Regions from separate parts of the Anaerobacillus alkaliphilus genome, predicted to be linked through region 2. Evidence: predicted binding sites of a transcription regulator. Region 2 holds the regulator's gene; the other holds the start of a gene.
What was found. Region 2 encodes Rex, which represses fermentation and respiration genes when NADH is low (regulators of the CRP and FNR family bind a similar motif). Its sites were predicted from a motif close to TTGTGAAATATTTCACAA; they were not measured.
Positions count from the first base shown of each region.

Region 1: a site for Rex is predicted at 4,190-4,207, ahead of DS745_RS10585 (cytochrome c3 family protein). Genes of this name have one in related genera too.

Region 1 covers NZ_QOUX01000034.1:29,898-45,980, forward strand. The annotation lists gene DS745_RS10565 (ABC transporter permease) at 1-596, shown strand, start outside; gene opp4C (oligopeptide ABC transporter permease) at 610-1,530, shown strand; gene DS745_RS10575 (cytochrome c3 family protein) at 1,942-2,457, shown strand; gene DS745_RS10580 (ammonia-forming cytochrome c nitrite reductase subunit c552) at 2,457-3,956, shown strand; gene DS745_RS10585 (cytochrome c3 family protein) at 4,427-4,930, shown strand; gene DS745_RS10590 (ammonia-forming cytochrome c nitrite reductase subunit c552) at 4,955-6,400, shown strand; gene DS745_RS10595 (hypothetical protein) at 6,706-7,698, shown strand; gene DS745_RS10600 (cytochrome c maturation protein CcmE) at 7,718-8,167, shown strand; gene DS745_RS10605 (heme lyase CcmF/NrfE family subunit) at 8,195-10,174, shown strand; gene DS745_RS10610 (cytochrome c-type biogenesis protein) at 10,175-10,669, shown strand; gene ccmI (c-type cytochrome biogenesis protein CcmI) at 10,683-11,042, shown strand; gene DS745_RS10620 (hypothetical protein) at 11,043-11,438, shown strand; gene ccmA (heme ABC exporter ATP-binding protein CcmA) at 11,453-12,154, shown strand; gene DS745_RS10630 (heme exporter protein CcmB) at 12,151-12,834, shown strand; gene DS745_RS10635 (cytochrome c biogenesis protein) at 12,839-13,579, shown strand; gene DS745_RS10640 (CcmD family protein) at 13,592-13,720, shown strand; gene DS745_RS10645 (TlpA family protein disulfide reductase) at 13,827-14,339, shown strand; gene tadA (tRNA adenosine(34) deaminase TadA) at 14,443-14,916, shown strand; RNA gene ffs (signal recognition particle sRNA large type) at 15,099-15,364, shown strand; gene dnaX (DNA polymerase III subunit gamma/tau) at 15,522-16,083, shown strand, end outside.
Region 2 covers NZ_QOUX01000033.1:11,986-28,068, reverse strand. The annotation lists gene DS745_RS10330 (glycoside hydrolase family 65 protein) at 1-2,115, shown strand, start outside; gene groL (chaperonin GroEL) at 2,557-4,188, opposite strand; gene groES (co-chaperone GroES) at 4,294-4,578, opposite strand; gene DS745_RS10315 (CPBP family intramembrane glutamic endopeptidase) at 5,010-5,723, shown strand; gene DS745_RS10310 (YdiK family protein) at 5,724-5,915, shown strand; gene thiH (2-iminoacetate synthase ThiH) at 5,950-7,056, opposite strand; gene DS745_RS10300 (thiazole synthase) at 7,170-7,943, opposite strand; TPP riboswitch at 8,067-8,178, opposite strand; gene DS745_RS10295 (MDR family MFS transporter) at 8,262-9,683, opposite strand; gene DS745_RS10290 (redox-sensing transcriptional repressor Rex) at 11,143-11,778, opposite strand; gene moaC (cyclic pyranopterin monophosphate synthase MoaC) at 11,951-12,445, opposite strand; gene DS745_RS10280 (ABC-F family ATP-binding cassette domain-containing protein) at 12,666-14,594, shown strand; gene DS745_RS10275 (hypothetical protein) at 14,647-16,083, opposite strand, start outside.

The DNA.
Region 1 (16,083 bases), on a different contig from region 2:
TACTTTCAGCTACCAAACAGTATTCAAAGTTAGACTATGGTGTGACAATTACGTCGTTTTTAGGACTAGCTACGCCTAACTTCTGGTTGGGGTTAATGCTAATTATGTTGTTCTCTGTTCAGTTAGGCTGGACACCAGTTGGAGGAGTTTCTACTCTAGGTGCAGAATTTAGTTTGCTAGATAGACTTCACCATTTAATCTTACCTGCGATCGTATTAGCAACAGCAGATATGGCTGGATTAACACGCTATACTCGTTCAAGTATGTTAGAGGTTATTAACCAAGATTATATTCGTACAGCAAGAGCAAAAGGCTTCCGTGAAAGTAAAGTTATTTACAAGCATGGATTAAGAAATGGACTTATTCCAATCATTACGATCTTCGGTTTAATGTTACCAACATTTATCGGTGGGTCTGTAATTGTTGAGTCATTATTTAGCTGGCCTGGTATTGGTAAACTTTTTATTGATGCGACATTTGAAAGAGACTATCCTGTTATTATGGCAATCACAATGTTTGGTGCTATTCTGACAGTTTTAGGTAACCTTATTGCTGATATTTTATACGCTGTTCTAGATCCAAGAATCGAATATTAGGAGGTGGCGAACGTTGGCAAAACCAGAAGTAAATCTTCCGAATAACAAAGCAAAATTTAGCGATGTACAATCGTTAGGAGAAAGACGCTCATTATTATCTATTATCATTGCGAAGTTTTTACAAAATAAATTAGCAGTTGTTGGTTTAGTAATGCTCGCTATTATCGTAATTAGTGCATTACTTGCGCCTTGGATTGCACCACATGACCCTGATTTTCAAAACCTAAGAAATCGTTTAGCAGCACCAAGTGCTGAGTTCTTATTAGGGACAGACCACTTGGGAAGAGATATCTTTAGCCGTCTTTTATTCGGTGGTCGAGTATCATTATTCGTTGGTTTCGTAGCGATGATTGGTGCTGTAACAATTGGTACTACAGTTGGGGCAGTTGCTGGTTACTTTGGTGGATTAGTTGATGCATTCTTAATGCGTTTAGTTGATATTATTATTTCTTTCCCTAATATCTTCTTACTGATTACATTAGTAGCAGTATTAGAGCCTAGTCTAGATAAATTAATTATTGTGTTTGCACTACTGAGTTGGACAGGAACGGCTCGTTTAGTACGTGGTGAGTTCCTAACGTTGAAGAAACGTGAGTTCGTACTAGCTGCTCGTACAATTGGTATGTCAAATACAAGAATTATCTTTGGTCAAATCTTACCAAGTGCGATGGGACCAGTTATTGTTGCTGCGACGCTTGCTGTTGGTGGATTTATCTTAGCAGAGTCTGCTCTAAGTTTCCTAGGGTTAGGTGTTCAACCACCTACATCAACATGGGGTAACATGCTTACGTATTCTCAAAGTGTTACAATCTTTAGAACTGCATGGTGGTATCCAACTTTCCCAGGTTTAATGATACTATTTACCGTATTATCATTTAACTTTGTTGGGGATGGGTTACGTGATGCATTAGATCCGCGTGTAACTGAAAAATAAATGTATTGAGGGTAATCACAATGTGGTTACTCTCTTTTTTTACAAAATAAATTACACATTTTCACACACTACATAGAAATATTTTGACATAAAGGCACTAAACATTACTGTGCTTTTCACAATTAGTTCACGGGTTGCTTAAATGAAAAAGCAGGTAAAACCTTGTTTTAATAAGGTTTTACTTGCTTTTTTGTATTTACCTCACGGTAATAGTTCACACTTCTGTAACAGGAAAAGTGATATATATCACATTGTGGGAAAGTGTAAAAAAGTATGATAGAGACAGGAAGTGAGATAAGTCACTCTCGTAAGTTATTGCACACAAGGAACACAGAATTATTTTTAACTTTAAGCAAGTACTGTTCATTGCTTAATCAATAAAACCATGTAAATAAGAAAGGAGAGATACCGATGGGGGAAAAGCTTAAAAGGCTCGATAAGAAGATCTTGTTATTTACGCTTATCGGTGTGTTTGCAGGGATTGTTTTATTTGCAGGAACGGCAGGGACTTTAAAGGCAACTGACACTGGTGAATTTTGCTCTAGCTGTCACGTCATGGGTACTGTGTATGAAACATTTGCTAATTCAAACCATGCAGCATTAACTTGTAACGATTGCCACCTACCACATGATAATGCCGCAATTAAATTCGTTGAAAAGGCAAAAGCAGGTATGGGTCATATGTATATGAATACTCTTGGAGCAAGTAAAATTCCAGATGTTCTTCATGCAACTGAAAACTCAAAAGAGATTATTAATAAGAACTGTATTAGTTGCCATGAACCTAGCTTACAAAATGTACAACATGATGTAAAAGACAGTTGTGTTGACTGTCATCGCCAAGTGCCGCACTCTAAGGGTGATTTTAGACCGGCCGAATGGTATGAACCAAAAGATTTTTACTTTATGCCAGCAGGTAGAAAATAATGAAAGGAATGAAAAAAATGGGGAGCATAAATAAAAAGCCAATACTCTTAGTGTTAATGTCATTATTGTTAATGCTTGCATTAGTAGGTTGTGCTAGTTCACAGGCAAAAGAGAAAGAGCCAATGAATACTGGACTTGATCCTAAGGAATGGAACAGTTACGCATTTAAAGATAAATTCCCACTACATTGGGAAAGTTTTATGAAGAACATGGTTGATGAAAAAGAGGTTAAACCGAAAAATGATCCATCAATTGAGCCATACTTACCAATCCTTTGGAACGGCTTTGGTTTCGCAGTGGAGTATAATCTAACTCGTGGTCATACGTATGCTTTTGAAGATCAAATGGAAGTAAGACGTATTACTATGAACCCAAATGCAATTTCAGCTTGTATGTCTTGTAAAACAACATTATTCCCGCAAATGATTGAAGAGTTCGGATATGACAATGCGTTTAAATTAAACTATCATGAAGAAGCAATGCCTTGGATTGATAAAATGACAGAAGCAGATAAAGGTGGCGAACTTGGCAACTACGGTCACGCGTCTGTTGGATGTTCTACATGTCATGATCCTGTAACTATGGATTTACGTATCTCAATGCCACAGTTGACACTTTCTTTAGAAAATATGGACCCAGAAGTTATGAAAAAACAATTAGGGTTCACATTAGATACAATTACTCAACATGATATGCGTTCATTAGTTTGTGCACAATGTCACGTAGAATACTATTTTGATCCAGCAAATGATCGTCACACTACATTCCCTTGGACACAAGGTGTTAGAATGGATAATATGTGGGATCATTATGAAGAGATCTGGGAAGTAGAAGGACAATTCCAAGGAGAGTATGTCTCTCGTTTAACAAACCAACCAATCTTAAAAGCACAACATCCTGAATATGAATTATGGAGTTATGGGCCTCACCAAACTGTATCGTGTTCAGATTGCCATATGCCTTACCAAAGAGTTGACGGCAAGAAAAAAATCTCTTCTCACCGTTGGGGCTCTCCTTTAAAAACAGTAGAAGAATCTTGTCGTACTTGTCACGCTGATAAGTCACAAGCTTATTTAAAAGACAGAGTAAAGGATATTCAAACAACTCATAAATCTGCTCTATTAGAAGCACAAGAAATTAGTGTTCAGGCAACTTACTATGTAAATAGAATGATGACTCGCGAGCTTGACCCGGCGAAGATTAAAGAAGCACAGTATTTACTTCGTGAAGGACAATGGTTCTGGGATATCATTGCAGCTGAAAACTCAAAAGGCTTCCATAATCCACAAGGAGCAATGGACTCATTCAGAAGATCTATTACTGCTTCTTCAAGAGCAATTGAACTAGCGACAATTGAGTTAATGAAGGCTGGAGAAAATATTGAAGAGTTAAAGCAACAAATTGAAATTACTAAACAAAATGTTATAAATGAAACAGTTAATCACGAAAAACATAAACAAGCAATTAACGAGTGGTTCCCGAACCACCGTGGTGACTAAAATGAAAAACTCTTTTCAAAGGTAAGCCCTTTGGAGAGAGTTTTTTATTTTAGTCTGTTACTAGTTTCACATAATGTCCACAATTTTTCGTGAATGTTACCACGGTTTGTAAAGTTTGAAATTCTTGTAAGAACGATTATTGATGCCATGCCAAAGAAAGTCCATAAATAGTGACGTCTTAAATAATGAGTTGAAATGAGTTTAAGAAATTATTACGAGTTAATGCAAAACTAGTGTGATAAAGTTCACACTTTGTTCACTTACTCTGGTGACTTATGTCACAGTTACATTTAATGTAAGAAAGTACCCTTAGAGTACGAAATAAATAATTTTGTGTAAAAATGTGAATAATGTTTTAACTTGTTTTAGTATCAACAAATTATGTTTGGTAGCTAGTAATGACTAGACTTATATAGTTATTGAGACAAGTTTCAAAATAAGTTTAGTTTCAATAAAAAAGGAGGGAGATTATGAAAGAGTTATTGAAGAAAATGAAAAGTAAAGTATTTCTTTTCACATTAATCGGAGTATTTATAGGAATTGTATTTTTGGCAGTTACTGAAGGAGCAATAAATGCTACCGATACGCCAGAATTCTGTGCAAGTTGTCATGTCTATGAGCAGACTATTACACATTTTGAAAACTCTAACCACGCAGCCCTTAACTGTAATGATTGTCATGCACCTACAGATAGTAAGCTAGCAAAATATACGTTTAAGGGGATTAATGCCGTAAGTCATGGCTATAAGACAACGCTTGGTGCGAGCTCACTTCCTGATGTTATTCATGCTACTGAAAAGTCCAGAGAAGTGATCGAGAAAAACTGTATTAGCTGTCACGAACCAGGACTAGAAAATGTCTCACATGATATGAAAGATGGTTGTATTAGTTGTCACCGCCAAGTTCCTCATAACAAAGGTGACTTTAGACCAAAAGAGTGGTTTGAGCCTGGCAACTTTCACTTTAACAAATAATCTTAACAGAGGGGATGGGGAAATATGGGGAGTAAAAATACAAAAAATATCATACTAACAGTTTTGTTTTTGCTACTAATGTTGGTACTAGTAGCCTGCAATAGTTCTAGGGCAGAAGAAAGCCAAGCAATGGATACAGGACTTGACCCTAATGAGTTTTCAAACACTGCCTTCAAAGATAAATTTCCTTTACATTGGGAAAGTTATATGAAAAATATGGAGAATGAAAAAGATGTCATTTCAAAAAGTGACCCGTCACTGGAGCCATATCAACCAGCTTTATGGAGCGGATATGGATTTTCGATTGAGTACAACTTAACAAGAGGTCACACGTATGCCTTAGAGGACCAAATTAATATTAAACGTGTTAATGAAAAAACTACTGGTTCATGTTTAACATGTAAAGCAACTGTTGTACCCCTTTTATTAAGCGAAGCTGAATTTGGTGAGGGTTATTGGGCTGCTAACTTTCAAAATGAGATTATTCCCAGGGTGAAAGAGCTTGGGCAAGGTGGTGAAAGTGAGGAACTAGGTGAGTGGGGTCACTTATCAATCGGCTGCTCAGACTGCCACGATCCTGTTACCATGGATTTGAGAATAACCCGACCATCTTTTACAAGGGCAATGGAGAGAAAAGGAGTAGACTTAACACAAGCCACTCATAATGAAATGCGATCCTACGTATGTGGCCAATGTCATGTTGAATACTACTTTAAGACTGAAACGAAAGAGGTTACATTTCCTTGGGATAAAGGACTAAGAGTAGAAGATATGTACGAATACTATGAAACAATTGCTAAAGAGGAAGACTTTAACTATGATTGGATCCATAAAATTTCCGGTACGCCTTCTTTAAAAGCGCAGCATCCAGAATTTGAATTATCTAGTTATGGTACTCATGGTAATGCAGGTGTTACTTGTTCAGATTGCCATATGCCATTCCAAAGAGTTGATGGTAAAAAGAAAATATCGTCGCACCGCTGGGGATCACCTCTAAAGACAATAGAAGAATCATGTCGTAGTTGCCATGGTGATAAATCTGCAACATATCTAAAAGACCGTGTTGAAGATATTCAAGAACGACACAAAGAAGCCTTATTGGAGGCACAAGAATTAAATACAATAGCTCACTATTATATTAATCGAATGATAATCGCAGGAGTTTCGAAAGATAGAATTAAAGAAGCTCAAGAGCATATTCGTAAAGCTCAATGGTTCTGGGATATTATCGCAGCCGAAAACTCATATGGTTTTCATAACCCAGATGCTTCCATAGATGCATTTAGGATTTCTTCTATAGAATCTCAAGCAGCAATTGTAGTCGCAACTGAGGAACTAGTAAAATTGGGAGAAGATATTAATGATTTGAAAAGACAAATTAAAATAACCATGGAAAACATTGTGAATGAGACGGATACATTCCTGAAGCATACCCATGCTATAAATGACTGGTTCCCAGCTCAAAAATAAAAATGTGAAGACGCCGTACATATTTTGTACGGCGTATTTGTGGTTAAATGTGTGATTAAAAAACACCTTAGTGAAACGAATTTTCAAACAACTCTATAAAAAGACTGTCTGCAATAGGGTTTTTCGCTGTAAATAAATTTCCAAATCTAAAACAATGTGTAGTGAATTCCACATTATCACATAAATCATTCACACTTATGTCACGCTGAACTGTGATTTTTCTCACAGTTATCAACCCCTGAAGATATTAAAGTTTAAGTAGGAAAGAAAACAAAAGAGATAGATTTTAAAGGGGAGAAACATATATGAAAAAGATAGTTAGGGGCTTTGTATTGTTAGTAACGATCCTCTTATTACAGCTAACAATACTACCAGCCAATGAAGCCTTGTCAGACAAAGAAGCAATAGTCTTAACAGAGTTAAATATTAAAATTATGCCAGAATTTATTAATCCAGAGAACTGGGATTATAACATTCCCTCGCTTTTAGTTGGGTATCACGGAACCTTTACCAATCATTCCGAAACACCTTATTCCGGAGAAATTAAAGTAAGTGTTCCGACACACCTCCCGAATTTTCAACCAAGTTTTATTGCACAATTTCAGGGTCCGGAAGACTCAGCACCAATTGAAGAAAACTATACGGTCAATGTTCAAGAAGGTTATATATCTTGGACTCCCCAAAATGAGATTGGTCCAAATGAGAATTATTACTTTGTATTAGAGTATTTCAGTGCTCCAATTGAGGGTGTTGTTGACAGAAGCTTTGCCTTTGAATATGTTGCCGAAACACCGATCAATAACTTGAATATTGCAGTTTACGCTCCTTATAAAGCTCGGAACTTTCAGATCGATAAAGAAGCTGACTTAGGTTCAATGACGTTTGGTTTAGAGTTCTTTATGTATGAATATACCGAGATTACCGTAGGTGAAGTATATGACTTACATGTATCTTATACAAAAGAAGATATTGTAACCACGATGGACGCGTTGAATGATTTTAGTGCTCCTAATGATGAAACGCATGCAAGCTTTAAACAACCAGAATTAAAACAGGATAGTGGCTTTTTCAATGCAGAGAACATTATCTTACTTAGCTTAGCTATAGTTTTTGTAGGTGGTTTTGTATTTATGATCGTTCGTAAAAACAAACAACCGAACGACAACGCTAAAGAAAAGATACAAGCTCCTAAGAAAATTGTAAACAAAGAAGAAGAATTGAAAAAAATTCGAAAATTGTTAGCGGATGGTCAAATAGATGAGAACACATATAAAGAAAAGCGTGCAAAACTAGGTTAGGGTAGAAGGGGGAAGCTAGATGAAAAAGAATACGAAAGTGATATTAGGGGGAAGTACGGTTATATTATCTATCTTAATTCTATTAATAGCGGCCACTCCAGGAGCTAGTGGAACGGAGCTTCCAATCCATCAGGTGTTGGCAAATGCTGAAAAGTATGAAGGACGTTATGTAACAACAGAAGGATTTTTAGTGGAGAGTTCAATTGATTGGCGTGCTGATGAAATTGAACTACGTTTTGACATCGTTGATAATGATGGCAACATTCTTTCTGTCTATCATCATGGAGTAAGACCAGATAACTTCTCCGAAGGTGTTATTACTATTTTAGAAGGTTATATCGTTCCTGGAGAGCCTTTTCAAGCAGAACGTGTAAAAACAAAATGTCCTTCGAAGTATGAAGGGGAAGATCCGAATAACTATGATCCTGAATTCCACAAGGAATTACTTGATGATAAAACATCTAACTGAAACTGAACCCAAAGAAGGTGGCGCATCATGCATTTGATCGGAAATATATCAATCTATCTAGCCTTAGCTTTATCAGTGTATGCCTTAGTTATATTTATACTTGGAATTTATAAGCAGGATCAAAGACTTGTAGACAGTGGAAAGGCAGCCACTTTAGGAGTATTTATCTTGGCCTCAATTTCAATGTTAGTTCTTTTCACGGCGTTAGGAACGAGTCAGTTACAGTTCGAGTACGTAGCACTTTATACGAGTACAGATTTACCGCTAGCTTATAAATTAGCAGCACTATGGGCGGGGAATGCAGGTTCATTATTGCTATGGACTTTCTTTTTGACAATGTACACAGCGATGGTTGCATATTCAAAAAAAATGAAAAACAATCCTCTTACACCATATGTTGCATCAATTATGCTTGGAAACACGATATTCTTCTATATTATCCTTGGATTTGTCGCAAAACCTTTTGTGCTTTTAGAACAGGTTCCTCTAGAGGGACGCGGCTTAAATCCAATGCTACAGGATCCTGGAATGTTGTTGCATCCGGTAACCTTGTACCTTGGATATGTGGGGTTAGCGGTTCCTTTTGCGTTTGCAATTGCAGCTTTGATCATTAAAAGTGTTGATGCATTCTGGCTCCGGATGACACGTCGTTGGACAATTATTGCTTGGGTATTTCTAACCCTTGGAAATGTCATCGGAGGTTATTGGGCTTATAAGGAGCTAGGCTGGGGAGGCTATTGGGCTTGGGACCCAGTAGAAAACGCTTCGTTTATGCCTTGGTTAACCGTAACTGCATACCTTCACTCAGTGATGATCCAGGAACGAAAAAACATGCTTAAGATATGGAATATCTCATTAATTATCCTATCATATGCATTAACTCTATTTGGAACATTCTTGGTTCGTAGTGGAGTATTGACATCGGTTCACGCGTTTGGAGACTCTAATTTAGGAGCGTATTTCTTAATTTTCATGGCTTTAGCGGTGATTTTCTCGCTATATGTTTTAATGAGTCGGTACCACCTATTAAAGAAAGACAGTGGCCAATTTGAGTCATTATTATCTAAGGAAAGTAGTTTCTTAATTAATAACTTAATTCTAGTTGGTGGTACGTTTGCAGTATTTTGGGGAACAATCTTCCCGCTAGTCTCTGAAGCTGTTAGAGGAACGAAGGTTACAGTAGGAATTCCATTCTTTAATACAGTTATGTCACCAATTTTATTGGCATTAATATTCGTGATGGCGGTATGTCCTTTAATTGCTTGGCAACGTTCTACTGTTAAGAACTTACGTGATAACTTTTTGCTACCTGCAATCATTAGTTTAGTTATTATTGGCTTGTTAGCAGGCCTAGGAATGAGAGCGGCTTACCCAATCATTGCTTACGGAGTTATCTCATTTATGATTTTGACTCATATCGTTGAATTTTATCGTGGCGTGAAAGCAAGAAGAAAAGTAACCAAAGAAGCGATACCAGTAGCTTTATATTGGTTAATGGTTAAAAACCGCCGTCGCTACGGAGGTTATATTGTTCACTTTGGAATTGCTCTAATGGCAATTGGTATAGTTGGTTCAAACTTTGATAGTGAGACGATGAAAACAGTACCTAAGGGGGAAACAATTGAGATTGAAGACTATGTATTGACTTACGAGTATCTCGCCCAACGTACTGAAGGAATTAATGATATCGTTTTTGCCAACATTCATGTTTCAAAAGCAGGAAAGGATATGGGTTACATTCAACCCGAAAGAATATTCTACGGTAGTTGGGAAGAGCCTTCCACAGAAGTAGCGGTGTTAGGTTCATTACGTGAAGATCTGTATGTTGTGTTAAGTGCTTGGGAGCGAGATGAGCGAGCAACGTTTGTTGTCAAAGTAAATCCACTCGTTCGCTGGGTATGGATAGGTAGTTATATTCTTGTTATTGGCTCTATCTTTGCAATTTGGCCTGGTAAATATGGAAATATTACACCGCGTTACACAGGACCGCAAAGGAAGGTGTCGTAAGTGAAAAAAGTTATGGTAATTTTAACACTCCTGTTGTTAATGACAGTGATCCCCGCTTATGCCGGGGATCAATACGACTATAAATCAGCTGAATTTAAAGAAGTAGCATCCCAATTTATGTGTATGTGCGGCTGTGGGCAAGACCATTTTGAATGTAATATGCAAGGTTGTGGTCTAAATGATTCTTTTAAATCTGAAATCAAAGAAATGATGGATGATGGTTTAACAAAAGATCAAATTAAAGATTATTACCTTTCTATGTACGGAGAAGAAATCTTAACGGCACCTGAAAAAAAAGGATTTAGTTTGACAGCTTGGGTTTTGCCATTTGTTGCTCTTGGAGTAGCCGGGATAGGGATTGTTTTTATCATCCGTAAGTGGGTTGCTGGCTACAAAGAAGAAGAGACTTCTTTTGAAGCTCGTTCAGAGGAAGAAGAATTAGAAGATGAGATAGTTAAATCTATGATTGATGAGGAACGCAAAAAGTACTTCTAGGATGTGAATGATTATGGGGATTATCGTAAGTGTACTAATCGTAGCATTCTGTCTTTATCTAGTTGTTACGCCTTTATTAAGGGAAAAAGACGCTCAACTACCAGTAGAGATTACAGATGACACGGATGAGATTTCGATAAAAAGCATTTATGCAACATTGAACGAGCTTGAAATGGATTATCATATGAAAAAGCTCTCAGATGAAGATTATCAAAAACTCAAAGCTCAGTATGAGCGAATTGCCGCAGAGTTGTTAGAAGAACAGAAACAAAAATCAAAGAAAACAACGAGTGATAGTAGTCTTGTTAAGGAAATTGAAGCTGAAATTGAAGAAGAATTAGCTAAGCTTAGAAAAGAAAGAGAGGGAAAGTAAATGGTTGAACTACTAGTAGCTTCAGCTATTTCAAGATCGGCTCCATCTTTTCATAACCCCGGTCATTTACGAATGTGGTATTCTTCGCCATTAAGGAGCTTTGATCCACATTTAGTAACAGCAATATTACTACTAATTGTCCTTGCAGGGGTTGGCTGGTTTATCTATTTTCAAATCAAACACAATAAAGCAGAAGAAAGGCTAGAAGGAAATTCCGACGAAAAAGTGTTTCAAGAGCTTGTAGTGAAGCAAAAAGTAATTATGAATAAGCTACTTGAGTTAGAAGAGTTGTATAAAGCTGGAGAACTTTCTGATGATAGTTATGAAAGAAAAGAAACACTTTACCGGGAACATCTTGTAAAGGTAAAGATGGAATTACAAAGGTTCATGGAATAAAGGAGAGGTCCCTAATGATCGAAACAAAAGGACTCATAAAAACAATCGGTGACAAGGTGATCCTAAGAGGAGTTAATCTAACAATTAAAAAAGGTGAGTCAGTAGCAATCTTAGGGCCAAATGGAGCAGGGAAGAGCACTATATTGAAGATTATTGCTGGTCTTATGAAAGCAACTAGCGGGGATGTCTATATAGACGGGTTGAATTTCAAGAAAGACTCTTATGAAATGAAAAAAAGGATCGGCTTTCTTGCGCATAATAGCTTTTTATATGATCACTTAACGCCGTTAGAAAACCTGAAGTTCTTTGGTAAGCTTTATGGTGTTTCGAACATAGAGGAGAAGGCAAAAGAGTTAGTCAATGAAGTGGGGCTTGGTTTCTTTATACACGATCCGGTTCGCTCCTTTTCCCGGGGAATGTTGCAACGAATTGCCATTGCCAGAGCGATTATTCATGACCCGGAAATTTTGCTTTTTGATGAACCTCATACAGGGTTAGATCAAGAAGCGATTAAATTATTAAATGAAGTTATTTTAAAGATGAAAGCAAATGGTTCAACTGTCATTATGGTCACTCACGATTTTCAACAAGCGGTTCAAACCTGTGATCGAGTGATAATATTTAGGAATGGAAAAATAGTTGAGGATCTAGATAATGTTAAGAACAACCTGGCGCTGGTTACAGCGAGATATACAGAACAGGTGGCCTGTCTATGAACAATTTATTTAAAGCAGCTTTCATTATTGCTGGTAAAGATCTTTACTCAGAGTGGAAAACGAAACAAGTTGTTACTACAATGCTTATTTTTTCAGGACTAGTAATTGTAACTTTTTCATTCGCATTTGACCCATCGAATAATGCAGTTCGTGCAATTATCCCAGGACTCATATGGGTTATCACTATATTTTCAGCAATCTTAGGATTAAATCGTTCATTTTTATCAGAAACAAAAAACGATAATCTCTATGGGATGATTGTATCACCTACAGATCCTTCAAGTATTTATCTAGGAAAAGTAATCGCAAATTTTGTATTTGTCTTAATCGTACAGCTGATATCAATACCGGTATTATTTCTATTATTTGATTTTCGCTTTTTAGGTAATCTCCCTATGTTTTTGGTGGTCATTTTGCTAGGGACTTTTGGCTTTATTAGTGTAGGAACATTTTTAGCTGGTTTAACAGCAAACTCAAAGAGTAGTGAGATGCTTTTACCAATTTTGCTTTTTCCAATTGTTAGCCCGCTCATCATTGCTGCTGTTCAGGCAACCAGAATTCTGTTAGTAGATTTCGAGCAACTTGCAAGTGCAATATCCTGGATGCAACTAATGGGTGCTTATAATTTAGTCTTTTTCGTTTTATGCTTAATTCTTTTTGAATATGTACTGGAGGTGTAGAAAAATGAAGCTTATCAATGATGATTTAACTGTAATACCAAGAGACTCAATGCTTCATAAAGTATTATTTTATTTAAGTATTCCGATGGTGTTAGTAGCTCTCTATCTAGCTTTTATTTACACGCCTATTGAAGCAAAAATGGGTGTTGTGCAAAAAATCTTTTATTTTCATGTAGCCTCAGCGTGGGTAGCATTCTTTGCATTCTTTGTAGTTGCAGTTTTTAGTATTATGTATCTTATCAAAAGAAAACGAATTTACGATGTGATTGCAGGTGTTTCAGCTGAGATTGGTGTTGTCTACACTGCTATCGTACTAACAACTGGTCCGATTTGGGGTCGCTCTGCATGGAATGCTTGGTGGTCTTGGGAGCCAAGGTTAACAACAACTTTAATTCTATTCTTTATGTATATTGCCTACATCATGATTAGACATATGGATGTTGCTTGGGAGAAAAGAGCACGTTTTGCTTCAGTATTCGGAATTATTTCTTTTATAAATGTACCAATTGTATTCATGTCAATTCGCTGGTGGAATTCAACTCTACACCCAGTGGTGCTTGGGGAAGGTGGAGCAAATGAATCCGGCGGTGGACTCGAGCCATCCATGTTATTTGCTTTAATTTTTACAGTATTTATGATGACTGTTCTATACTTTGTCTTGTTACAAAAAGGTATGTATATTGAGCGTTTAAAAATTCAAGCTGATCGTCTCAAGGAAAAATTTCAAGAAAAATTAGCGAGCTAGGGAGGAATAAAAATGACATATTTATGGGCAGCTTATTCAATCATTTGGTTATTAATTGCAGGTTATATCTTCGTATTAGGGAAACGCCAAAAGGCTATTGCAAAGCAACTACAATTTTTGCAGGAATTAGATAATAAATAAAGCCCGTATTAAAAATTAGACTAAGAAGTAAAAGTATGTATCCTAGCTATTGTCTAGCTCCGAGCGCCAAGCGGCACTCTACGCTTTTCTTTAAGGGGAGTTATCAATGAATAAAAAAGTAATTCAAACAGTTGTCTTAGTATTCGTTATCGGAATATTAATTACCATGGTATTAGGGTTACGTTCTCAAGGAAGTGCTGTTGGAATTGGTGATGAAGCTTATGATTTTGAGCTTCAAGATTTAGAGGGCAACGTTCACCGTTTATCTGACTATAAAGGAAAAGTTGTCATGTTGAATTTCTTTGCTACTTGGTGTAGCGCTTGTGTAGCAGAAGCTCCTGAACTAGAGCGATTTAATGATGAGTTTAAGGATGAAGTTCAACTTTTTGTTGTGGTAAAAGGTGAAACTCAAAATACAGTAAGAAAATATGTAGATGAAAAGCAATCTAAAAAAAGCTACTTATTTGATTTTACAAATAGTATCTCAAGAAAGTTCGGTGTCATCGGTCAACCAGAGACAATTGTGATAAATGAAGATGGAATAATTGTTGATCATTTTATCGGCGGTGTAACAAGAGATTTCTTGGGTGTTGTTTTGAATGAAATAAAAGGTAGGTAATTGAAAGAGGTGTATATCGTGTTTTGATATGTACCTCTTTTTGTTTATTTATGAAAATTTGTTTAATATATTGGTAATGAGTTTGTTTGTGGAGGTTTTATAGTTGAAAGATGATTTTTATTTCATGCAATTAGCAATAGATCAAGCGAAAAAGGCTGAAGAGATAAAAGAAGTACCAATCGGTGCCGTCATCGTCAAGGGCGGTGAGGTAGTTGCAGCGGCGTATAACCTAAGGGAAACAGACCAACGTGCAGTGGCCCATGCAGAGCTACTCGCTATTGATGATGCTTGTAAGGCATTGGGTACTTGGCGGCTTAGCGGCTGCACACTATACGTCACCCTAGAACCTTGTCCGATGTGCGCAGGGGCTATTATACAATCTCGTGTAGACCGTGTGGTTTTTGGTGCATCTGATCCAAAAGGTGGTTGTGTAGGTTCGATCTATAATCTACTAACAGAACCGAAATTCAACCACCAATGTGAAGTTGAAAAAGGAATTATGGCTGAAGAATGTGGAGAGATGTTAACAAACTTTTTTAGAGAGCTTAGGAGAAAGAGAATGAAGAATGAAGAATGAAAAATGTAGAATGTAGAATGTAGAATGAAAAACCTAATACATTTTACATTTTTGATTGAATCCATGGATTTACTTTATTACCTTTAACATGTCATCTTGTCCCCTTGATTTTTAAATTAAAAAGGGATATACTAATTTATGCGTCACAGTATTTGGCGCCTTAAACTTTGTTTATAAATTTGTCGTGCTAGGTGGGGAGGTAGCGGTGCCCTGTACTCGCAATCCGCTATAGCGAGACGGAATCCCTTCCCTAGGTCTTGGTATCGTAGGGTCTGCCCTAAGTAAGTAGTGTTGACATTTGGGTTCTACGCAACGGAAACCCATGAACCCTGTCAGGTCCGGAAGGAAGCAGCAGTAAGTGGATCATTCCGTGTGCCGTAGAGTAGCCTGAATCGAGCTAACTGCTTAGGTAACGCCTGGGGTACCTTGATCAAAGGAAGGTGCACGGCACTAAATTTATATTAGAAGCAATTCTCATTAAGAGAATTGCTTCTTTTTATTCGCTTGAGACTTTGAAAAATAATGGGTGTAAAGGTATAATGGTAATTAGTATGAATGATTAGTATCGATGGCTCGTTTTTAAATATGTGATAGGGGGTGTAGAGATGAGTTATCAAGCATTGTATAGGGTATGGAGACCGAAACAATTAAATGATGTTGTTGGCCAAGAACATATTACGAAAACAATAAAAAATGCTCTTATTCAAGAAAAACTCTCTCATGCCTATTTGTTTACAGGACCCCGTGGGACAGGAAAGACGAGTGCCGCAAAAATAATGGCAAAAGCGGTAAATTGCCATCAAGCTCCAATTGCTGAACCGTGTAACGAGTGCATGGCGTGTCTTGGTATTTCTGATGGTTCAATTGTTGATGTGATTGAAATAGATGCAGCTTCTAACAATGGAGTCGATGAAATTAGAGATATCAGGGATAAGGTCAAGTTCGCACCAAGTAGCGGGATACGTTATAAAGTTTATATTATTGATGAAGTACATATGTTATCTACTGGTGCGTTTAATGCCCTTTTAAAAACGTTAGAGGAACCACCAAAGCATGTTATTTTTATCTTGGCAACGACAGAGCCACACAAAATCCCATTAACAATTATCTCTAGATGTCAACGATTTGATTTTAAGAGAATTACTGGTCAAGCGATGATTAATCGGA
Region 2 (16,083 bases):
ATTACATACGGGGAAAAATTATATGCATTCCCTGAGACTCAACAAAAGCTTTTAAATATTATTGACTCCCAAACTATTTATATTTATTTAGGTGAAGGTGATGACCGAGAACTCTTTTCTTTATTTGACGGAGAGATTTTATCTTATGAACGCATGCTTCATCTAGATAGAGGGTTTACCGAAAGAAAAGTACATTTTCTTACACCAAAAGGAAAAGAAATTAAACTTCTTTTTAGAAGATTTGTTTCCTTTGCTATTAAAGAATTATTTGTTATTGATATTCAAATTGAACCGGTTAACTTTACAGGAAAGGTTGAGCTGGGTTCTATTATTAATGGCGATGTAGCAAATTATACGAATCCTAAAGATCCTAGAGTATCTGCTGGACATGCAAAGCGACTTACTGTTGAACAGGTTAAACAAAAAGATATCTATAGCTATATTGAAGTAAAAACCATGGAGTCTAATTTAAGTTCATCTTGCCTTACTTCTCACCATTTAAATACAGACTACAAGGAAAAGATACATACTAGAGAAAAGTCTATAGAAGTAGTATATACCTTTGATTTATGCAAGCCTGTACAATTAACGAAATATAACGTGTACACTGATACTCTTCGGCATGAAAATGATCTTTTTCAAGCCGGACTGAAAATTCATAATGGGATAATTGAAGAAAATGTAATTTCCTTAATGGAACAACAAAAACAGTATCTAGATAATTTTTGGAGTACAGCTGATGTTCAAATTCATGGAGATGACCATGTTCAAGAAGGAATTCGCTTTAACCTTTATCATCTTTTACAGTCAGCTGGTAGGGATCAAAAGAGTAATATAGCTGCAAAAGGTTTGTCTGGTGAAGGATATGAAGGACATTATTTTTGGGATACTGAAATCTACCTAAATCCTGTATTTATTATGACCCATCCTGAGATTGCAAAAAATTTATTACTATATCGTTATTACATATTAGACGGGGCAAGAGCTCGTGCTAGAGAGATGGGACATTCAAAAGGAGCGCTTTTCCCGTGGAGAACAATAGCAGGCACAGAGTGCTCTCCGTTCTTTCCAGCAGGTACGGCACAATATCATATAAGTGCTGACATTGCTTACAGTTTTATTCAATATTATCTAGCCACAAATGATTTCGATTTTCTAAAAAAATACGGTGCAGAATTATTAATTGAAACCGCTCGTTTGTGGATCGATACAGGACACTATGATCAAGGAGCTTTCAAAATTGATGAGGTTACAGGACCTGATGAGTATACTTGCCTTGTTAATAATAACTACTATACAAACGTTATGGCAAAGCATAATCTTAGTTGGGCTTTTAAGGCCTATGATTTATTAAGTAAGCAGAGTCAAGATACCTTCCATGAACTTAAACAACGTTTACAAGTTACAAATGAAGAGGTTTTAGAATGGAAGAAGATTGCTGATGATATGTATCTCCCCTATGATGAAAAACTTGGAATTAATCCCCAGGACGATACATTTTTACATAAAGCAATCTGGGATTTTGAAAATACACCTAGGGAAAAGTACCCTCTGTTGTTACACTACCACCCTCTAACTCTTTATCGTTATCAAGTTTGTAAACAAGCTGATACTGTCCTTGCTCATTTCTTGTTAGAGGATGAGCAACATTTTGACACGATTCAAAGATCGTACGATTATTATGAGAAGGTTACAACGCATGACTCATCCCTTTCTTACGCAGTATTTAGTATTATGGCAGCAAAGATTGGTTACGCAGATAAAGCCTATAGGTATTTTATTGAAACAGCTCGTCTTGACCTAGACAATACACATGGTAATACGAAAGACGGACTTCATATGGCAAATATGGGAGGAACCTGGATGGCAATCGTATTTGGATTTGCTGGTTTGCGTCTAAAAGAAGAAGGCATTTCTCTTGCTCCGTCGCTTCCTGTAAATTGGTCAGGATACGAGTTCAATATAAAATACATTGAACAGGTTATACATATAAAAATTCACGTGGACCAAATCACCCTTACTCTTAACAAAGGAGACCATGTTGCTGTAAGAGTTTATGACCAAATAGTAAAGTTAAGCCCAAATCAATCATTTCATGTACCACTTCTTACCTAAGGACGGAAAGTCGATTTACATGAGATTTTTAAAAAGAGGTAAAAATCGGGACTTTTAACAAGAAAAAGGAAGGACTCTGTACATTGACGGATGTAGAAGAACAAGCCTCTTGAGTGAAGAATGTCTTCTAGATTGCCAATGAACAGTGTTTATTATGTTTTTACAGGAGGTGATTTTTATGAGGAATATTCTCTTAGTGTTCTCATTATCCTTAGAAACCATTTGGGGTTCAGAAAAGTGTCTCACTCGAACAAATCATGGACCGACTTGGCCATATGGATGACCAAATAACGAAAAATGTCTATCTACATGTTACCCAAGAAATGAAAAAAGAAGCCTCTCAAAAGTTCAATGAACTTATGAGAAGCTTCCTATTTTTTGTTAGCAAAATGTTAGCACTTTACCAACGGATCCTTGTATACCAAGGGTTTAAGGGGCAGATTACATCATGCCGCCCATACCGCCCATGCCAGCCATGTCAGGCATTCCGCCGCCAGCGTTTTCTTCTGGCTTATCAGCGATTACTGCTTCAGTTGTTAAGAACATAGCTGAAACAGATGCTGCGTTTTGAAGTGCAGAACGAGTTACTTTAGTTGGGTCAACGATACCAGCTTCGATCATGTTTACCCATTGACCAGTAGCTGCGTTGAAACCAATACCTGCTTCTTCGTTCTTTAAGCGCTCAACGATTACTGAACCTTCAAGACCAGCGTTGTGAGCGATTTGACGAACTGGCTCTTCAAGAGCACGTAATACTAGGTTTACACCTGTTTGCTCGTCGCCTTCAGCTTCGATGCTTCTTACTGCTGCGATAACATTAACTAGTGCTGTACCACCACCAGCTACGATACCTTCTTCAACAGCTGCACGAGTTGAGTTAAGAGCATCTTCAATGCGAAGCTTCTTCTCTTTTAACTCAGTTTCAGTTGCAGCACCGACTTTAACTACTGCTACTCCACCAGCTAATTTAGCAAGACGCTCTTGAAGTTTTTCTTTATCAAACTCAGAAGTTGTTTCTTCTAATTGAGCACGAATTTGGTTAACGCGAGCTGCGATCTTATCAGACGCACCAGCACCTTCAACGATTGTTGTATGTTCTTTCGTAACAACAATTTTAGAAGCGCGACCTAATTGTGTAATATTTGTAGATTTAAGGTCAAGACCTAAATCTTCAGTGATTACTTCACCACCAGTTAATGTAGCGATGTCTTCAAGCATAGCTTTACGACGGTCACCGAAGCCAGGAGCCTTAACAGCAACAGCTGTGAATGTTCCGCGAAGTTTGTTAACAACTAGAGTTGCTAATGCTTCACCTTCAACATCTTCAGCAATTAATAGGATTGGCTTACCTTGTTGAACAACTTGCTCAAGTACTGGTAAGATTTCTTGAATGCTAGCAATTTTCTTATCTGTGATAAGAACGTATGGGTTGTCAAGAACTGCTTCCATTTTATCTGAATCAGTTACCATGTATGGAGAAGCATATCCACGATCGAATTGCATACCTTCTACAACTTCTAATTCAGTTGTAAAACCTTTTGACTCTTCAATAGTGATAACGCCGTCGTTACCAACGCGCTCCATTGCTTCAGCAATTAATTGTCCTACTTCTTCGTCAGCAGCAGAAATTGCAGCAACTTGTGCAATTGAAGCTTTGCTCTCGATTGGTTTAGAGATTGCTTGAAGCTCTTGTACTGCACGAGCCGTAGCTTTCTCGATACCTTTACGAAGAACCATTGGGTTTGCTCCACTAGTTACGTTCTTTAATCCTTCACGGATCATTGCTTGCGCTAATACAGTCGCAGTAGTTGTACCGTCACCAGCAATATCATTCGTTTTGCTTGCAACTTCAGCAACTAATTTTGCTCCCATGTTTTCAAAAGCATCTTCTAATTCGATTTCTTTTGCAATTGTTACACCATCATTTGTAATAAGTGGTGAACCATATTTCTTTTCTAATACAACATTACGCCCCTTAGGTCCTAATGTAACTTTTACAGCATTCGCTAAAGCGTCTACACCACGTAGCATCGAGCGACGTGCGTCTTCGCTAAATTTAATTTCTTTTGCCATTTTCTACTCTACCTCCTAGTTTTCTATGTAGTAGGAACTCACCCTACCTATGTTTAAAAACTAATCTTGAATAGCTATTATGTTTTTTAAAAAATAATCGTTTGATTAGCCTAAGATCGCTAATACGTCGTTTTCACGAAGGATTAAGTATTCTTTACCATCAAGCTTAACTTCAGTGCCTGCGTACTTAGAGAAGATTACTTTATCTCCTTCTTTTACTTCTAACGCAACTCGCTCGCCGCTCTCAAGAACACGTCCTGAACCTACAGCAACAACACGACCCTCTTGTGGCTTTTCTTTCGCTGTATCAGGAAGTACAATCCCGCTAGCAGTTTTTTCTTCAGTTTCTACTTGTTCGATCACAATGCGATCACCTAATGGTCTTAACAAGGAAAACAACCTCCCTCATCGAAATGATTTTTATTATTAGCACTCATTTGCTTTGAGTGCTAACACAATTCTTATAATAATCATTTCAATTCTATTTTGCAAGTATTTTTAGTATTTTTTTTAGAAAAACTTGGGTTTATTATCAAAAAGAATTTCGACTAAAAGTACCACGAAAAACCTACATTTTTCGTACAAGTTTACTCATCCATTTAGAAAATAAACTAGTTTTGTTTATACTATTATAGTTATAGTACTAGAAAAATTATCCTTCATTACTTTTGACTTATTGTAGTATATTTATACAGAGCGAATTTAATATTTGTAAGGGGTTCAAAACCATAGTGAATAGATTTCTATGCTACAATGTACTATGTAGAATGTAGTTCATGTATTTAACTTTCTAAATTCTTCAGTTTAAAGGAGTTTTTGTTTTGACAAAAAGATATTGGTTAGTGCTTCTAACTTACATTTTAATGCAGATATCAGCTTTTATTGGAGTACCAATATTAATGATACTGGGCTTTGAGAGAGAACAAATTCCTGGGGTATGGACGTTATTTAGTTTTTCTGTAGGATTTATCATTATTTTACTGTTATTAAGACAAGATATGAGTAACCGACATTTGAGTACAGAACGTAGTTCGAAGAGTGACGCCATCGTTTGGTCAATCGCCGGTATCTTTATGGCGTTTATGGCACAATACATAGCGGTTCTTATTGAAATGTCGGTGTTCGGGATTGAACCTGGCTCGGAAAATACAGAAATGATTGTTGAGTTAGCCAAGGCAACACCAGCCCTTATCTTAGTAGTTGCTGTGATTGGACCAATCTTAGAAGAAATTATTTTTAGGATGATTATCTTCGGTAGTCTATACAAACGTTTTAACTTCTGGATTGCTGCCATTATAAGTTCTGTTATTTTCGCTGCTGTTCATATGGACTTTGAGCACCTTCTCGTTTATACGTTTATGGGCATCGTTTTTGCCTTTTTATATGTAAAAACAAAACGAATTATCGTGCCTATAATGGCACACGTTGCTCTAAATAGCTTCGTTATGCTCGTTCAGGTTGTTTTTGGTGAACGTTTAATGGAGTTACAAAGAAAGTTAGACGAAATGCAAGGGTTTATTGGAGGACTATTCTAGATGAAATCACCATTATTTTGGGGTATTGTGTATCTCTTTATGGCTATAAGCTTCGTTTATTTTGCAATTCAACAACGTGGTCGTACCGGTGAATGGGATTTGTTCACGATTGTGTTAATGGCCATTGCCGCTTATGACCTTCTAGTTGCAGTAAGATATTTCACTTTTAAACCAAAAGTAGAGAAAAAGTAAAGCTTGAGGATTTTTCCCTCAAGCTTTTTGCTTTTTAAACTAACAGCTCCCAATCCTTCAACACTGGTTGATATCCTTTTTCCCTAATCATTTTTTGAATTTCTACAAGGGAACGTTCATCTGAAATCTGAAATTGTGCTGTACCTGTCTCACACTGAGAGTATCCGCCTACTTCAGTTTTTGCGCCAGCTGACATTTTTGTTACACCTAAGTAGATAAGATTATCACGTAAGTATTCTGGTTCTCTTGTTGATAGTGTAATCCCTGAGCGCGGTAAAAATAAACGGAACGCCGTAATTGCTTGAACGAGATGACGATCTTCAACGATTGATTTCGGCTGATAATCACCTAAATGTGGGCGAATTCTCGGTAACGATAAACTAATTTCGGCGTCTAAATACTTTGATTGAAGGTAGTGAGCATGCATAGCTGCAAAATACGCTTCTCTACGCCACTCGTCTAACCCTAATAATGCCCCAACATTAATTTGACGAATTCCAGCTTCACAGCCACGTTCAGGAGTATCCATGCGGTAGCGATAATCACGCTTTGGTCCCTTTACATGAACTGATTTATAAATTTCTTCATTATATACTTCTTGGTAGACAGTTAGCCCATCAACACCTGCATCGGCTAATAGTTTGTATTCCTCAGTATCTAACGGATTAATTTCAATTGCCACTGATGAAAAGTATTTTTTCAATACCTTTACAGCTTCAGCTATATACGAAACTGGTGTATGTGTTTTTGACTCACCTGTTAACACTAATATATGTTTTAACCCTTGATCCGCTAGTGCCTTTGCTTCAATTTCAATTTGTTCAAGTGATAGCTTCTTACGTTCAAATTGGTTTGTAACACTAAAACTACAATACGTACAAACGTTGACACAGTGGTCAGCAATATAAATAGGGTTGAATAGTAAAATTGTTCTTCCAAAATGTTGGACTGTTAGCTCATGCGCTTTTTGGGCCATTTCCTCAAGTAGATTTTCCGCTGCTGGAGAGAGCAAAACTAATAAGTCTTCTGTATTCATTCTTTGTTTTTGTAGGACTCGCTTAACATCTGTTTCTGTAATACCTTGAAATATATCGTCAAAAGGTAGTTCCTTTAACTTTTCATATTCGTAGTAAAAACTCATGGGAAAACCCCCTTCTTTAATTGTCAATTTTGAATTCTGAATTGTGAATTGATGCTTGTAATGCTTCGTAGTTCTGCAAACAACATTCATAATTCAAAATTCCTAATTCATAATTAGATCTGTAAAAATCCTGTCAATGGTGATGATGCTCTCGCGTGTTTGGCAACTCCACCAACTCCTGATAGATATGCTTGGCGTCCTGCTTCTACCGCTGATTTAAACGCTTGCCCCATAACCACTGGATCTCCAGCTGTAGCAATTGCGGTATTGACTAAGACAGCATCTGCTCCCATCTCCATTGCTTCACACGCTTGTGATGGTTTACCAATACCTGCATCAACGATTACTGGTTTTTCACATTCTTCAATTAAAATTTGGATTAGTTCTTTCGTTTTTAAGCCACGGTTTGTACCGATTGGTGCTCCAAGTGGCATTACAGCTGCAGCGCCAACTTCTTCAAGTTTTTTAGCTACCATTAAATCTGGGCTCATGTAAGGAAGGACTATAAAGCCCTCACTAGCTAGAATTTCAGTTGCTTTAATTGTTTCATAGTTATCTGGTAGTAAGTACTTTTGGTCAGAAATAACCTCAATTTTTATCCAATTTCCCATACCTGCTGCGCGTGCCAGTCTTGCAATACGGACTGCTTCCTCAGCTGTTCTTGCTCCAGATGTATTAGGTAGTAAAATCATCTCTTTTGGGATATATTTCATGATATTTTCTTGGTTCGTATTAAAATCAACACGACGCATAGCGACTGTAATTACTTGAGATTGTGAAGAGTTAATTACGTCTGGGATTAGGGCGTCATCATTAAATTTTCCAGTACCGATTAATAAACGACTATTAAGTTCTACTCCACCGATAGTTAATAAATCTTTTGCCATTGTTTCTTCTCCTCCTAATTTTACATATCAACAGTTCTGTCTGGAATGTGCGGTGTACAACAGGGAAAACAAAACAAAAAAGCCCCACCATACAGATGCGGCCTTAAAGACATGTAAAGATAACAATTAACAAGACAGTCTTCCCTCCGCTGGCATGATCCAGATCAGGTTACACGGTCTGTGACGGAATAGTCCTCTTCTCAGCCTAGTCCTCTAGGCTCCCGTAGCTGTAATACATATTCTTTGTATTAATCATAACACAGTTTAATAAATTTTCTATACTGAATTGCTTCATTAGTGAAGCTTTTTTTACTCACATTACGCAGTCATTGTTTTTTTACTTTCTTCATTTTTGCTAGCTTTTCCTAACATCCAACCCAAAGGTATGGTCAATAAGGCTATCATGCCTAAAAGAAAAAACCCTTCTCGTATTGCTTGTAAACTAGCTTCCTGCATCGTATCTACAGTAGCAAACACCTGAACTCTACGAACCTCATAATAAATGGAGATAAAGACAATTCCTAAGGCAGAACTCATCTGTCGCAAAACATTGTTCATTGCTGATCCCCGAGAAATAAACCTATCCGGAATGGAATTCATTCCAGCCGTCGTTGCTGGCATCGTTGAGAAACCTTGCCCAATACCTCGTAGCGCCATTAAAACAAAGATCGTTATGAGCGATGTTTCCATGGTCGTAAATCCTAGAGCTAATGTAAAGACTGCCATAATGACAAGACCGCTAGTTACAACGAATAACGGACCATGGCGATCTAGTAACCTTCCACCAATGGTCATAAAAATCCCGGTGAAAAGAGCTGAAGGTAGAAAAACCAGCCCAGTTATCACGGGGCCTAACCCATACACATGCTGGATCAATAATGGAATTAGGAAAATTGCTCCAAATAACCCTAATGAAGTAGAAATGCCTATCCAAACACTATATGTGAATGCCTTATTTTCAAAAATTGATAAATCTAACAAAGGTTGATCATGTCGATTTTCAATTTTCACAAACAGTAGTAAGGAGATCATACCTAGAGTAAATAAAACCAGATTAAGAGGTTGAACTAGATGTTCTAACGCCGATACTCTCCCTAAACCATACAATATCGCTCCCACACCAATTGTGACCGTTAGAAACCCCCACTTATCAAACGAAATTCCACTAACTTTATTTGTGTTCTTAAGATACATGGCACCGATGATAATTCCTAGTATGCCAATTGGTACATTGAATAGGAAGAGCCACTGCCAACTTCCTGCTTCAATAATAAGTCCTCCGACCGTAGGACCAATCGTTGGAGCCATCATTGCAGCAATTCCCCAAATTCCAGTTGCAAGACCTCGCTCATTTCTTGGGAACACTTCGAATATAAGTGCCATTGATAAAGGCATCATAATTCCTCCTGCAATCCCTTGAATACCACGGAAAAAGATAAGCGAGCTTAAATCCCATGAAAAAGATCCTAAAATCGAACCGATCATAAAAATGACTAAGCCAGCAAGATAAAGCTTTTTCTTTCCATATTTATCGCCTAAATAACCAGTTAGCGGCACGGTAATTCCCATCGTTACCATAAAAACAGTAATTACCCAGCCAGTAGAAACAGCATCAGCATCAAAGACATCCATTAAATAGGGAATCGCTGGGTTTAACATACTGTTGTTTAAAATAATAGTAAAAGTCCCTAACAAAACCGCTATGACAACTAGCCACTTTTCAGGGAGTAATTTGCTCATAAAAAATACCTCGTTTCCCGAAATAATTTCTATTACTACTATATCACGTTCAATTAGTGAATAGAATGAAAAACACTTCCAATTTTCTTGCAGATGGTAATTGAAAATGGTGTAGAGACTCCTACTGTAACCTTTTCCTTCACTCTCCGCTCGGTTCGGGCACGTTAGGGCTTCTTGCGTTACCTTTTCTTTCACTCTCTGCTCGGTTTGGGCACGATAGCACTTCTTGCGTTACCTTTTCTTTCACTCTCTGCTCGGTTTGGGCACGATAGCACTTCTTGCGTTTCCTTTTCTTTCACTCCCCACTCCGTTTGGGCACGATAGCACCTCTTGCGTTTCCTTTTCTTTCACTCCCCGCTCGGTTTGGGCACGATAGCGCCTCTTACGTTACCTTTTCTTTCACTCTCCAATCGGTTTGGGCACGTTAGCGCCTCTTACGTTACCTTTTCTTTCACTCTCCACTTCGTTTGGGCACGTTAGCGCCTCTTACGTTACCTTTTCTTTCACTCTCCACTTCGTTTGGGCACGTTAGCGCTTCTTGCGTTTCCTTTTCTTTCACTCTCCACTTCGTTTGGGCACGTTAGCGCTTCTTGCGTTTCCTTTTCTTTCACTCTCCGCTCGGTTTGGGCACGATAGCACCTCTTGCGTTTCCTTTTCCTTCACTCCCCACTCCGTTTGGGCACGTTAGCACCTCTTGCGTTTCCTTTTCTTTCACTCCCCACTCCGTTTGGGCACGTTAGCACCTCTTGCGTTTCCTTTTCTCTCACTCTCCGCTCAGTTCGGGCACGTTAGCACCTCTTGCGTTTCCTTTTCTTTGACTCCCCACTCAGTTTGGGCACGTTAGCACTTCTTACGGTTCCTTTTCTCTCACCCTCCGCTCGGTTTGGGCACGTTAGCGCTTCTTGCATTACCTTTTCTTTCACTCTCCGCTCGGTTCGGGCACGATCGAGCCTCTTGCGTTACCTTTTCTTTGACTCTCCACTTCGTTTGGGCACGATAGTACCTCTTGCGTTACCTTTTCTTTGACTCTCCACTTCGTTTGGGCACGTTAGCGCTTCTTGCGTTACCTTTTCTTTCACTCTCCGCTCGGTTTGGGCACGATAGCACCTCTTGCGTTACCTTTTCCTTCACTCCCCACTCCGTTTGGGCACGTTAGCACCTCTTGCGTTACCTTTTCTTTCACTCCCCACTCCGTTTGGGCACGTTAGCACCTCTTGCGTTACCTTTTCTTTGACTCCCCACTCGGTTCGGGCACGTTAGCACCTCTTGCGTTACCTTTTCTTTCACTCTCCACTCGGTTCGGGCACGATAGAACACCTTGCGTTACCTTTTCTTTCACTCTCCGCTCGGTTTGGGAACGATAGAATACCTTGCGTTACCTTAACATGGTTTCCCACTTAGATTAACAAGACTAACCAGAAACAAAAAAGGCTACCACTTTAGTGATAACCTTTCAACTTTAAATTGGATAATGCTTCAAGAAGTAAATTAACGATTGAAGTTCTACCGATAAATCGATGTGATGAACTCGTACGTTTTTTGGAACCGATAAACGTGCAGGAGTAAAGTTTAAGATACCTTTAATACCGCAAGCTACCAAGCGATCTGCAACTTTTTGTGCTACAGAAGAAGGTACGGTTAGAATTGCAACTGAAACGTTTGGATCCAGGATCTTTTCCAAATCATCTAAATGATATATTGGAACGTTACCAATCTCTGTTCCTACTTTGTTAACATCAACATCAAAGGCCATATCTATTTTTGTACTATTATTTTTTGAAAAGTTATAATGCAAAAATGCTGTCCCTAAATTCCCGACACCTATTAAGGTTACATTTGTAACCTCGTCTTGGTCTAATGTTTTTCTAAAAAAAGTTAGTAGATAATTAACGTTATATCCATAACCTTTCTTACCTAAAGCTCCAAAATAAGAAAAGTCACGTCGAATTGTTGCAGAATCGACTTTTACCGCTTCACTTAATTCCGAAGACGATACTCGTTGTTTCCCAGATGCTTGTAAATTTTCTAAAAATCGATAATACAAAGGTAATCGTTTTGCAGTCGCTTGAGGAATTTTCGTTTGATCGATATTCATTTTCTGCCTCCAACCTGTACCTTTTAACTGGATAAAGGGCAAACAAAATCTAGGGTAGTAATTATACCCCCTGTTTTCTATAGCCACACCTTATTCTTGTTTATCAATTCACATATGCTACCGACAATCCCCTGGTTTCTCCCTTTAGTTGGTACAAATTTTTTTTAGTTTATTATTCTATTTCTGTTTCTCTTTTAAAATCTCCACTTTTTCCGCCTGTTTTTTCCATTAAGTATGTAGGTCCAATAACCATCCCTTTATCTACAGCTTTACACATATCATAAACTGTCAGGGCTACCGCAGAGGCTGCCGTTAGTGCTTCCATCTCTACTCCGGTACTTCCTTTAGTTTTTACTTTTACGTAAATGTTAAGTTTATAGTTATCTTCATTTGTATGCCAATCAAACGTTACATCAACACCTGTTAATGCTAGTGGATGACACATCGGTATCCAATCTGCTGTTTTCTTGGCTGCCATAACGCCTGCCACTTGTGCAACAGCTAGTACATCGCCTTTTCCTATGGAGCCTTGACGAATTTTCTCGTATATTTCTTTCCCTACTTCGACACTAGTCTTAGCTAATGCTGTTCGTATTGTCTCATTTTTTTCTGAGATATCTACCATTTTTGCGCGACCTTGTTCATTAAAATGAGTAAATTCTGACATACTAAATGTCCCCTTTCAAACCGTCACAAGTATATTGTACACCATTTTGTCAAATTTGTAATCGTTTCATTTTTTGTAACACAAATGAAATATCTAATTTTAAATTCAATTGGTATTGCTGAAAGTATTATTTGCTTGTCCATAATTAATTACGGTACACTAACGGTATATTATAATGGAATAAACGTTAGATTGCTACTTATGTTAGGATGATGAATTTATGATACTTTTACAGTGTGTCCAATTAACAAAAACATTTGGTGTGGAACCAATATTATCGAATATAAAATTAGAAGTTCATTCACAAGATCGTGTTGCGATCGTTGGTAGAAACGGTGCTGGTAAATCTACTCTTTTAAAAATTATTGCCGGAAAACTATCTTACAATTCTGGTGACATTATTATTCCTAAAGATGTAACGATAGGCTATTTAGCTCAAGATACTGGTTTAGAATCGAGTCGTTCTATCTGGGACGAGATGTTAACCGTATTTGCTCCTCTCATCCAAATGGAAAAAGAGTTGCGAAACTTGGAAGCCAAAATGTCAGATCCTGAATGTATTAGCGACGAAAAAGTATATGAAAAACTTTTAAAAGATTATGATCTACTTTCTGAGAGCTTTAAAGAAAGAGGCGGTTATAAATATGAAGCTGATATTCGCGGTATACTATCGGGTTTACACTTTTCTGATAAAGACTATAGCACCGAAGTTTCAACATTAAGTGGTGGCCAAAAAACTCGCCTAGCATTAGGTAAACTATTACTAACCCGCCCTGATCTACTTATTTTGGACGAGCCGACAAACCACCTAGACTTAGAAACTCTTGCCTGGTTAGAACAATATCTTCTTCACTATGATGGCGCTATTTTAATTGTTTCCCATGACCGTTACTTCCTTGACAAGGTTGCCAATGTTGTCTATGAAATATCCAGAACAAAAGCAACGAAATTTGTTGGTAACTACAGCCATTACTTGGATGAAAAAGCAAAGCGCTATGAAATTGAAATGAAGCAGTACGAAAAGCAACAAGATGAAATTGATAAGCTGAGAACATTTGTTGAAAAGAATATTGCCCGAGCATCTACCACGAAACGAGCACAAAGTCGTCGGAAACAACTAGAACGAATGGATGTATTAGATCGCCCTCAAGGAGATGAAAAGTCTGCTCGCTTTTCATTTGAGATTAAAAAGCAAACTGGTAATGATGTATTAAGAATTGATCAACTTTCCGGAGGCTACCCAAATAGTAAGCCTTTATTTGAAAAGCTTACCTTGGCAGTCAATCGATCAGAAAGTATTGCATTACTTGGACCAAATGGTATCGGAAAATCTACTCTATTAAAAATCATTACCGAGCAATTAAGTCCTGTAGCAGGAACAATAAAGTACGGTAGTAATGTCACAATTGGTTACTATGACCAGGAACAAGCAAAGCTGAATTCTAATAAACAGGTATTATATGAACTTTGGGATGATTATCCTCTTACACCCGAAAAAGAAATTCGAACGATCTTAGGTAACTTCCTATTTAGTGGTGACGATGTGCTCAAAAGCGTTTCTGATTTAAGTGGCGGAGAAAAAGCTCGCGTGGCACTAGCAAAATTAATGATGCAAAAAGCTAATTTTTTAATTTTGGACGAGCCAACAAACCATCTTGATCTAGACAGCAAAGAAATTCTTGAAAGTGCATTGCTAGATTATCCTGGCACAATCCTGTTTGTATCCCATGACCGTTATTTTGTAAACCGGATGGCGACACGAGTCGTGGAAATGACTTACGAAGGTCTAATCGACTACATTGGAGATTATGATTACTACCTATTGAAGAAACAAGAGAACCTTGAACGCAAGGAATTAAAAGAAAAACAAGAGGTAAAGGTTCAGCATCAAGAAGAACAACCAAATAAACAAACATTCCTTCAAGACAAAGAAGCAAAACGAAAAGAACGTCAACGTCAGAGGCGTCTAGAGGAAATTGAACAGACCATTGAAAAAATTGAACTATCAATTGCTGAAAAGGAAGAAGCTCTTTGTGACCCAGAGGTCTACCAAGATCACAATCAAGTAGCTCAACTTAACAATGAAATTGAACAACAAAAACAAGAACTAGATTCTCTCATGGAAGAGTGGAGTGAACTAGAGGAATAAGTGTGAATTTTGAATTGTGTAAGTAGTGCTTCGATGCACTACTTACACAATTTTATTCATCTAGTGCCCAATAATAGCTCGTACAAACAATGATAAACATCGATGTAGCAGCTGCTACGACACCAGAGTCATTTAGTAATAATAAAGTAACCGAAGCAACAACTCCTGTTTGAATAAGAAGCCTCTTTACCCCACTACTGACAATCCCTTTTTTCCGCCATAAATATAATGCAATCAAAAGATATGTTGTCACAAACAGTTGCGTCCAATTACTGAATCGAAAAATTTTCCAATTCATTTCGAGCTTCCTTTTAATCGTATCAACGATGTATTGAAAGTCACCTTGGAACATTCTTGTAAATGCATAGCCAATATGCGATTCCTTCCCGTTCATTTGCGTAAGTAACAGAAACAAAATAGTCACAGCTAGGAGGCATAAAAAAATCATCATAAGCTTTCGCCAATTCATATTGGGAAAATAGTTGCGATACCCGTAATAACCAAACATAATTCCAGCAGAAATGGTTGCACCTGCGTTAGCTCCTAGATTTGTTGAACTTAATAAAAAGAGTTGGCTTATGCTTAACACGATTACTAATAACCATCTTCTAAAAAGTGGCCTTTCTAATAGAAGAAGTCCTGCAATTAAATAGACACCTGCAAATTCATTACCGATCCCATAATATCTAGCGCCTATGATTGGATCATACCCTAAATAGGATCTTTGCATAAAGAAGTTTCCCATGAGCAAGTCTATTGTTATGGCTGAAAATAGAGCTATGCTCATGAAAAATATAGGTTTAGGAACAAACCTTACAACGAGGAAACCTGTAATATAGCTACAAAAGATTAGCAGTATCAGATAGACGTTTGGTTGAATGTAATACAAACTATATGGGGTGATAAGTAACCATAATGGTGAACTTATCCCGGCGATAAGCAAAATTTTTGCAATCTCTTTCCAAAAAGCAATCTGTATTTTAAACATAATAATAACACTAGTAATAATTAATAAAAGAACAAGTAAGGTAATATAGCTTGATAAGATTACATTTCGAGTTTTAAAAATTGTAAACATTAGATCAATCTTAGTTAAACCTTCTTCTAATGTTGGCCCGATAGTTGCTACTCTTTGAATTGGTTTCCCAAAAAAATTATCTTCAGCCTCTATCTCAAAAAAGTGAAGGATAGTTGGTACCATATCTAAATTGCTGACGACAAACGGTTGTCTTGTTGTAGATGACTGTAAATAAAATGTGGATGAATGACTCCAATAAAATAGTGGAGCTAACCGTTCTTTATTTTGGTAAGCATCACTATTCATCATTGGGGATAACAACATAATATTTTGTGTATAACCATTCTCAACTAGGAGCGTCAGGAATTTCTCTAAGTTTAACAATGCTGTTTCATATTGTTTCTCAAAGTAATCTGCCTCCATATTACTTTTTTGCTTATACAATCGATACAAGTCTCCCCATTCAATGAC